Regions from separate parts of the Streptomyces sp. NPDC051104 genome, predicted to be linked through region 1. Evidence: riboswitches for the same ligand, from Rfam matches in the RefSeq annotation. Region 1 holds a riboswitch; the other holds the start of a gene.
What was found. A riboswitch is a leader RNA that binds a small molecule or an ion and turns the genes downstream of it on or off. The one in region 1 is predicted to bind thiamine pyrophosphate.
Positions count from the first base shown of each region.

Region 2: another riboswitch for thiamine pyrophosphate. It lies ahead of thiC (phosphomethylpyrimidine synthase ThiC); the one in region 1 lies ahead of AB0N14_RS14705 (cytosine permease).

Region 1 is NZ_JBFBBS010000008.1:91,970-96,125, reverse strand. Features, by position in the region: gene thiD (bifunctional hydroxymethylpyrimidine kinase/phosphomethylpyrimidine kinase) at 1-674, opposite strand, end outside; gene AB0N14_RS14705 (cytosine permease) at 671-2,089, opposite strand; TPP riboswitch at 2,081-2,175, opposite strand; partial or broken gene AB0N14_RS14700 (jacalin-like lectin) at 2,267-2,449, opposite strand; gene AB0N14_RS14695 (endonuclease) at 2,621-3,277, opposite strand; gene AB0N14_RS14690 (DUF3140 domain-containing protein) at 3,285-3,623, opposite strand; gene AB0N14_RS14685 (DNA starvation/stationary phase protection protein) at 3,667-4,149, opposite strand; gene AB0N14_RS14680 (WhiB family transcriptional regulator) at 4,146-4,156, opposite strand, start outside.
Region 2 is NZ_JBFBBS010000005.1:129,774-133,929, reverse strand. Features, by position in the region: gene AB0N14_RS10390 (YibE/F family protein) at 1-1,397, opposite strand, end outside; TPP riboswitch at 1,469-1,625, shown strand; gene thiC (phosphomethylpyrimidine synthase ThiC) at 1,618-3,420, shown strand; gene AB0N14_RS10380 (hypothetical protein) at 3,657-4,156, opposite strand, start outside.

The sequences.
Region 1 (4,156 bases):
AGGCCCTGCGCGAGACCGACCGCGACGGCCGAGGCGAGGGTGCAGCCCGTGCCGTGGGTGTGGCGGTTGTCGTGGCGTGCGGCGCGCAGCCAGTGCTCCTGCCGGCCGTCCGTGAGCAGGTCGGTGGCCTCGCCGGGCAGATGGCCGCCCTTCACGAGCACCCACCGGGGCCCGTACGACAGCAGGCGGTCGGCTGCGCGGCGCATGCCCGCCTCGTCGGTCACCGTGATGCCGGTCAGCTCCGCGACCTCGTCCAGGTTCGGCGTGGTCACCGTGGCGAGCGGCAGCAGCCTGGTCCGTACGGCCTCCAGGGCGTCGTCGGCGAGCAGCCGGTCGCCGTGCTTGGAGACGCTCACCGGGTCCACGACGACCGGTGCCGGCATGTCCCCGAGCAGGTCGGCCACCGTCTGGACCAGCGCGGGTGAGGCGAGCATGCCCGTCTTGACCGCCTGTACTCCGATGTCGTCGACGACGCTGCGGTACTGGGCGCGCACCGCCTCCACGGGCAGCTCCCACGCCCCCTGCACCCCCACGGAGTTCTGCGCCGTGACCGCGGTGATCACGCTCATACCGTGGGCGCCGAGCGCCAGCATGGTCTTCAGGTCGGCCTGGATCCCGGCGCCGCCGCCGGAGTCGGAGCCGGCGATGGTCAGGACACGGGGCGGCGCGGTCATGCGCGGCCCTCCTCTCGGACGCGCACGCGGCTCTCCTCCCGGACGCGCAGCGGGGCGTAGAGCGCGAGCGCGACCAGGAACGCCACGTAGTAGGAGACGTCGGCGCCGTGCAGCGCGTGGGCGGCCGGGCCCACGTACAGTCCAGTGTCCATGAACGGCACCGCCGCGGCGAAGGCGCCGACGAACGCCAGCAGCGGCGGCCACACGGAGCGCGGCCGGGCGGTCCCGGCGGCGAGGTCGACCGCGGTGCCGCGCCGGGCGAGCCAGTCGACGACCACGATCGCCACGAACCCGGGGATCCAGTAGCTCACGAACAGCAGCACGTTCTGGAAGCGGGCGGTGGTGTTCGCCGCGTGCATCCACAGCACCAGCGGGAAGCCGAGCACCACGGCGAGGGCGGCGGCCAGCGGACGCGGCAGGCGCACCCCGACGGTCTGCAACGCCAGGGAGCCGCTGTAGTCGTTCATCGCGTTGCTGGCGAGCGCCGCGAGCGCCACGGCCAGCAGCCCGAAGGCACCGGCCGCGCCCCCGCCCAGCACATGGTCCACGCCCGCGGCCGTCTGGTCCGTCAGCACCGAGGCGCCCCACAGTCCGAGGACCTGCACGGCCACGAAGGACACCACGAGACCGAGCAGCGTGCACCAGAACATCCGGGACCGTGAGGTGCCGCGCGGCAGATAGCGGCTGAAGTCGCTGGCGTACGGCGCCCAGGACAGCGACAGGCTGAGCGCGATGGTGCTAGTCAGCACGAAGGCGCCCACCCGGTCCGCGCCGTGCGCGGTGCCCGTCCAGGCGGGGTGCACGCTGCCCGCCATGCGCAGGGCGATCAGTGCGAAGGCGGCTGCCAGCACGAAGGTCATGACGAGCTGCAGCCGGTGGATCGCCTCGTAGCCGAGGACCCCCAGAGCTCCTTGGGCGAGCATCACCACCAGGACGCCCAGCCAGAACGGCCAGCCGGCGAGCCGCGCCAGCGCATCGCCGCCGAACAGCCCGATCAGCGCGTCCCAGGCGATCGAGGACAGCCACTGCAGCACCCCGGGCAGCACCACCGCGCGCCCGAACGCCAGCCGGGCGAGCGGCAGCTGGCCGGCTCCGGTGCGGCTGCCCCAGGTGCTCAGATAGGCGGTGGGCACCGCGCCCAGCACCGTGCCGAGGACGATGGCGGTGAGCGCGGTGGTGAAGTCCAGGCCGAGCGCGATGCCGATGGTCCCGGTGAACACGCCGGTCATGGTCAGATTGGGGGCGAACCACACGGTGAACAGCCGGCCCGCCCCGCCGTAACGATTCGTCTCGGGGACCGGCTCGATGCCGTGGCCCTCGACCCTGAGGTCGCCGGGAGCGGTGGGCATCCGCCCGTCGAAGACGGTGTTCCGGCCGCCTGTGGGCAGCCCGCCCGAGACATGCGCCGATGGCATGGAAGACATCCCTCCGCCAGTACGAACTGGTTCAGGTTCGACGGGTGTGATCTCAGCCCGCAGATGGGGCACCCCGTGTCCGGTACGGCGGCAAGACTAACCCGAGGACGGGAATCAGCCATACGTGAGGGCCGCTGCCGGGTCGGTCAGCGGCCCTCGAGAGGTCTTGGTGGCGCGTCAGCGCCGGGTGTAGATGAAGCCGATCTTGTCGACCTCGTCACCGGAGCGCCCGTGGAATCCCGCGATCTGCCAGCCGGAGGGCGCCGTACGGGTCACGCAGTCGGACGTCGTGGTACCGCCCGCCAGGCTGCGGCCGAGGTTGGTCGTGAACTTCGCGGAGAAGATCCTCGTGCGGCCGTCGGCGAGTCCTTGAGGGAATGCGCTTTCTCCGCTCCCGGTGAAGCTTTCACCTGCCGGTCGCCGCGGTGTCGGCGACGCCGAGGGGCCGGCGTCGGGCACGGGAGGGCTCGCGGCGGGCGCTGCCGGGACAACTCGTTCTGCGCCCACAGGGCACCCACCCCGAGCCCGCCCTCACGCCGCGTGCTCCCGTACCTCTTCCGCCAGCTTCTTGTCGAGTGCGGCGCGCACCAACGCCGCTGCCAGCACCGCCGGTTCGGTTTCCTTCGCCAGCTTCAGCAACTGCTCCGGGTCCTTCGGCAGCCCCAGTCGCTCCGCACCCGACAGTGCCTTCGCGTCCAGGTAGGGAGCCACCTCGGGCCACACGCGCTGCACCTCGCGCAGGAAGATGTCCGCGCCGGCCGGTCCGATCCCCGGTATCTCCTGCAACAGCCGGCGCAGGGCAGAGACGTCGCCGTCGGCCGCCTTCCGCAGCCGCCGCAGGTCTCCGCCCCAACGCTCCGTCAGCAACTCGGCGCTGTCGCCCAATTGGGTCGCCGTCCGCTCGTCGTAGCGCCGGTAGCCGCCCCGCCCCAGCGCGTCGACCCGCTCCTGCCAGTCCGCCTCAGCCATGTGGCGCGGGTCCTTCAGGCCCGCCTCCTGAAGCGCCCGCACCGTGGCCAGGGCGATCGGGGAGCGGATGCGGGCGCTGAGCAGCAGGGCCATCAACAGCAGCCGGTACAGCGGCTGCGGGGCGTCCTTGAGCCGGATCCCCGCCTCCTCCGCGTAGGTCTGCCCGTGCTCGCCGACGAGTTCCCCGATCACCCCGGCGGCTCTGTCGTCCCGTCCCATGGCGGCCTCACCGTGACGCCTTGAGCGGGTCGTGCCCCAGCGTCATGAGCCGGTGGCGCAGGTGCTCGTCCTCGGCCTCCGGCTCGTTCTCCACGTCCACCTCGGAGGTGACCGTGTCCACCACCTTGCGCATGACCTGGACGTCGTCGTCGGTGAGGTCGGTGCGCCGCTTCTGCAGGATCGACAGGACGTGTCGCCCGGTGGGCGTGCCCGCCTCCTCCGGCAGTGGCTCGCTCTCCTCCTCGGCGTCCCGGACCCGCAGCCAGGCCGCCAGTTCCTGGGAGGTCATGTTCACCACCCGGTGGAAGTCCTCCCACAGCGCGTCCATCTCCAGGGCGTCGGTCATGGCTTACTCCTCTCCACCCTCGACGGTCGGGTTCCGCTCGGTCTCACTCCTCGCGCGGCCAGTTCTCGGCCTCGAACATCCAGCGCTGCTTCTCCAGCTCCGCGGTGATCCCGATCAGCAGGTCCTGGGTGACGGGATCGGCCTCAGCGGTGGCGTCGATCCGCTTGCGCAGCCGCCCGATCGCCGCTTCCAGCGACTCCACCATCAGGCCCACGACGTCGGTGTCCCGCAGCCAGCCCTCCTTCGTGCCGGGCAGGCCGTAGGCGGACGCGATGGTCTCCGGGCGGCCGTCCGGCGGCACACCGAGCGCGGACGCACGTTCGGCGACCGTGTCGGCGTACGAGCGTGCGGTGTCGACCACCTCGTCGAGCTGGAGGTGGATCGAACGGAACCTGGGGCCGACGATGTTCCAGTGGGCCTGCTTCCCGATCAGGGACAGCCCGAGCAGATCCACCAGGGTCTCCTGCAGGGCCTCCCCGGTGACCCGGCGTGCGGGCTCGGGCAGCGTGCTGTGCACCACGGTCATCGCGCGC
Region 2 (4,156 bases), on a different contig from region 1:
GGAGCGGCGGACCGGTCGGAGCGGTCGGCGGAGACCACCAGGGCGGCCAGTGCCGTGGTCACCGGCACCGAGGCGACCAGGCCGATCGAACCGACGAGCGTGCGCACGATCTCCTCCGCGACCAGCTCGCTGTCGGCAACGGTGACCACGCTGCTCTGCGCAATCGAGAACAGCAGCAACAGCGGCAGAGCGGCACCCGCGTACGCCAGGACGAGCGTGTTGACGACCGACGCGATGTGGTCGCGGCCGATACGGATGCCCGCACGGTACAGACCACGCCAGCCCATCGACGGGTTCGCTTCGTGGAGCTCCCAGACCGCCGACGTCTGCGTCACCGTCACATCGTCGAGGACGCCGAGCGAGCCGATGATGACGCCTGCCAGCAGCAGGCCGCTCATGTCGATACCCGGGTACAGGCCGTGGATCAGGCCGGTGTTGTCGTCGGTGTTGCCGGTCAGCGCGGCCCAGCCGATGAACAGGGAGCCCAGCACACCGATCAGGGACAGGGAGACGAGCGTGCCGAGCACCGCCACCGAGGTGCGTGCCGAGAGCCCGTGGCACATGTAGAGGGCGATCAGCATGATGGCGCTGGACCCGACCACGGCCACGAGCAGCGGGTTCGAGCCCTGCAGGATCGCCGGCAGGATGAACAGGCTCAGCACCAGGAAGCTGACGGCCAGGGCGATGAGCGCCATCACACCGCGCATCCGGCCGACGACCACCACGGCGATGGCGAAGATGCCGGCCAGCAGCGCCATGGGGACCTTGCGGTTCACATCCGCCACCGAGTACTGCAGGTCCCTGGGGGCGGACGGTTCGTACGCGACCACGACCTTCTCGCCCTGATGCAACTGCCGTGACTGGTCCGGCTGGACGATCTCCGTGAACGTCCGGCCCTGGTCCATGCCCGTGTCGACGCGCACCGTCGCCTTCTTGCACGTGCCGGCCGACTGCTGCTGGGCCGAGGAGCCCTCGGCCGTGGAGGTGTCGCCGGTCGGGGTGTCACCCGAGGCGTTCACGGACTTGCAGTCCACCTCCACCACCCTGGTGACCGTGGCCTGCTGGGTCTGCCGGTCGAATCCCACGCCGGTGCGCTTGTGTGACGGCACTCCGCCGGGCCACAGCACGACGAGGCCGACCACCACGGCTGCCGTGAAGGGGATGAGGATCGCGGCGATGACTCTGCGCAGGTGCCGCGACACGGGGGCCGCCGGGCCATGGCTGTGGCTGTGCGAGTGACCGTGCCCGCTCGGTCCATGCCCGTGCCCGCCGCGTGCTCCCTGCCCGTGCTCGCCGCTCGGTCCATGGCCATGTGCGTCGCCCGGACTGTGGCCGTGGCCGTGGCCATGAGGTGGGTCGGGCGGCGGGTACGGGGGCGGATGCTGTGTCGTGGTCACCGAGGCATCATCGCAAGAAGGCGTGAGGCCCACTGTTCAGCTCGCGCAAAGAGACGCTAGCGTAGGAGGACCTTTGCACACGCGGGAGCTCGGAGCACCGGGCTGAGAGGGCGCTGACCTCCGCAGACGCGATGTTTCACGTGGAACATCGGCGGGCGGAAACCGCTGCGTCGACCGCTGAACCTGTTACCGGGTAATGCCGGCGTAGGGAGTAGGTCTCATGACCAACAAGGACGTACGCACGCCTTCCTCCGTTCAGGGCGAACAGTCCCAGGAGGGCGGACAGTCCATCGGCTGGCACAAGGCGTACATCGAGGGCTCACGCCCCGACCTGCGGGTGCCGGTCCGTCGGGTGCACCTCACCAACGGGCAGTCGGTCACGCTGTACGACACCTCTGGCCCGTACACCGATCCACTCGTCCAGACCGACGTCCGCAGGGGCCTGACCCCATTGCGGGAGAACTGGATCACCGCCCGTGGCGACACCGAGGAGTACGCGGGCCGTCCCGTCCGCCCCGAGGACGACGGCATCAAGCACACCTCGCCGCGGGGCGGACTGCGCAACCTCGACGCGGTGTTCCCGGGGCGGCCGCGTCAGCCGCGCCGCAGCCGTGACGGCAAGGCGGTCACGCAACTGGCGTACGCACGGCGGGGGGAGATCACGCCCGAGATGGAGTTCGTCGCCCTCCGGGAGAACGTGTCCCCGGAGGTGGTGCGCGAGGAGATCGCGGCAGGCCGTGCGGTCCTCCCGGCCAACGTCAACCACCCCGAGAGCGAGCCGATGATCATCGGCAAGCGGTTCCTGGTGAAGGTCAACGCCAACATCGGCAACTCCGCCGTGACCTCCTCCATCGAGGAGGAGGTCGAGAAGATGACCTGGGCGACCCGCTGGGGCGCCGACACGGTCATGGACCTGTCCACCGGCCGCAACATCCACACCACGCGCGAGTGGGTGCTGCGCAACTCCCCCGTGCCGATCGGCACGGTGCCGCTCTATCAGGCCCTCGAGAAGGTCGACGGGAAGGCCGAGGAACTGACCTGGGAGATCTACAAGGACACGGTCATCGAGCAGGCCGAGCAGGGCGTGGACTACATGACGGTGCACGCGGGGGTGCGTCTGCCGTACGTACCGCTGACCGCGAAGCGCAAGACCGGCATCGTCTCGCGTGGCGGCTCGATCATGGCGGCGTGGTGCCTCGCCCACCACAAGGAGTCGTTCCTGTATGAGCATTTCGAAGAATTGTGCGAAATCCTCGCGGCCTATGACGTCACGTACTCGCTGGGCGACGGCCTCAGGCCCGGCTCCATCGCGGACGCCAACGACGAGGCACAGTTCGCGGAACTGCGCACGCTCGGGGAACTCGGTCGCATCGCCAGGCGTTTCAACGTACAGACCATGATCGAGGGCCCGGGACACGTCCCGATGCACAAGATCAAGGAGAACATCGACCTTCAGCAGGAGATCTGCGATGAAGCTCCGTTCTATACGCTCGGGCCGCTGACGACGGACATCGCGCCGGCGTACGACCACATCACCTCCGGCATCGGCGCCGCGATGATCGCCTGGTGGGGCACGGCCATGCTCTGCTACGTCACCCCCAAGGAGCACTTGGGCCTGCCCAACCGCGACGACGTCAAGACCGGTGTGATCACCTACAAGATCGCCGCCCATGCGGCCGACCTCGCCAAGGGTCATCCGGGTGCGCAGGCGTGGGACGACGCGCTGTCCGACGCGCGCTTCGAGTTCCGCTGGGAGGACCAGTTCAACCTGGCCCTCGACCCGGACACGGCCCGCGACTTCCACGACGAGACGCTCCCGGCGGAGCCGGCCAAGACCGCCCACTTCTGCTCGATGTGCGGTCCGAAGTTCTGCTCGATGAAGATCAGCCAGACCATCACAGAGCGGTTCGGCGGTGATATGGCCGAGGGCGCGACGGCCGAGGAGATCGCTGAGGGGATGCTCCAGAAGTCGAAGGAGTTCGCGGAGGCGGGGAACCGGGTGTACCTGCCGATCGCGGACTGACACGGGGCCGAGCGGGGCGCTGACCCGGGACGCCACAGAGGCTGTTCCGGGCAGCGTTTTGTCCTCGCCCTCGCCGGGGCCGACGCCGTTCAGGGCGCGGAACGGCCCGCGCCGAGTGAGAAGTGCGGGCCCGGCTTGGGTGGAGCAGTCCGGGCCCACTCTTCGGGTGACGGTCCGATGGGGGGCGGTCCGGCTGGGGACTCGTGTGGACCTGGCCGGTCGTCGGACGGGGCTCGTCACTCCGGCTTGTGCTCCGGCCCCCCGAAGTCCGGGCTGGTGAAGTCGGGGCTGGTGAAGCTGGGGCGCGGGCCGGCGGCCGGGCCGCTGTCGGGGCTGCTGAACCCCGGACGGTCGTAGCCGAGGTGCGGGATGCGGCCGCCGGCCGCCTCCGGCGCCTTCCGGGTCATCGCGGCCGTCCCCGGGTCGCTGAGCGCCTCACGGAGGAACGGCAGGATGCCGCGCTCCAGCAGCGCCTCGTGCCAGGCGGCCCTGGCCCGGGACACCTCCGTCGTCAACGTGCCCGACGCGTCCGCCTCTTGTGCCGAGGAACTGTTGCGCAGCGCGGTGAGCAGCAGGCCGATCGCGGCGACCAGGATCGACGCCGCGGTCACCGCGCCGAAGACCCACCCGGTGGTCAGGAGCGTCCGGGCGAACGCCTGATCGGGATTGACCATCTTGAGGATGTACCCCACGAGCAGGAAGATCGCGGCGGCGGCACCCGCGAGGAAGGGGGCGA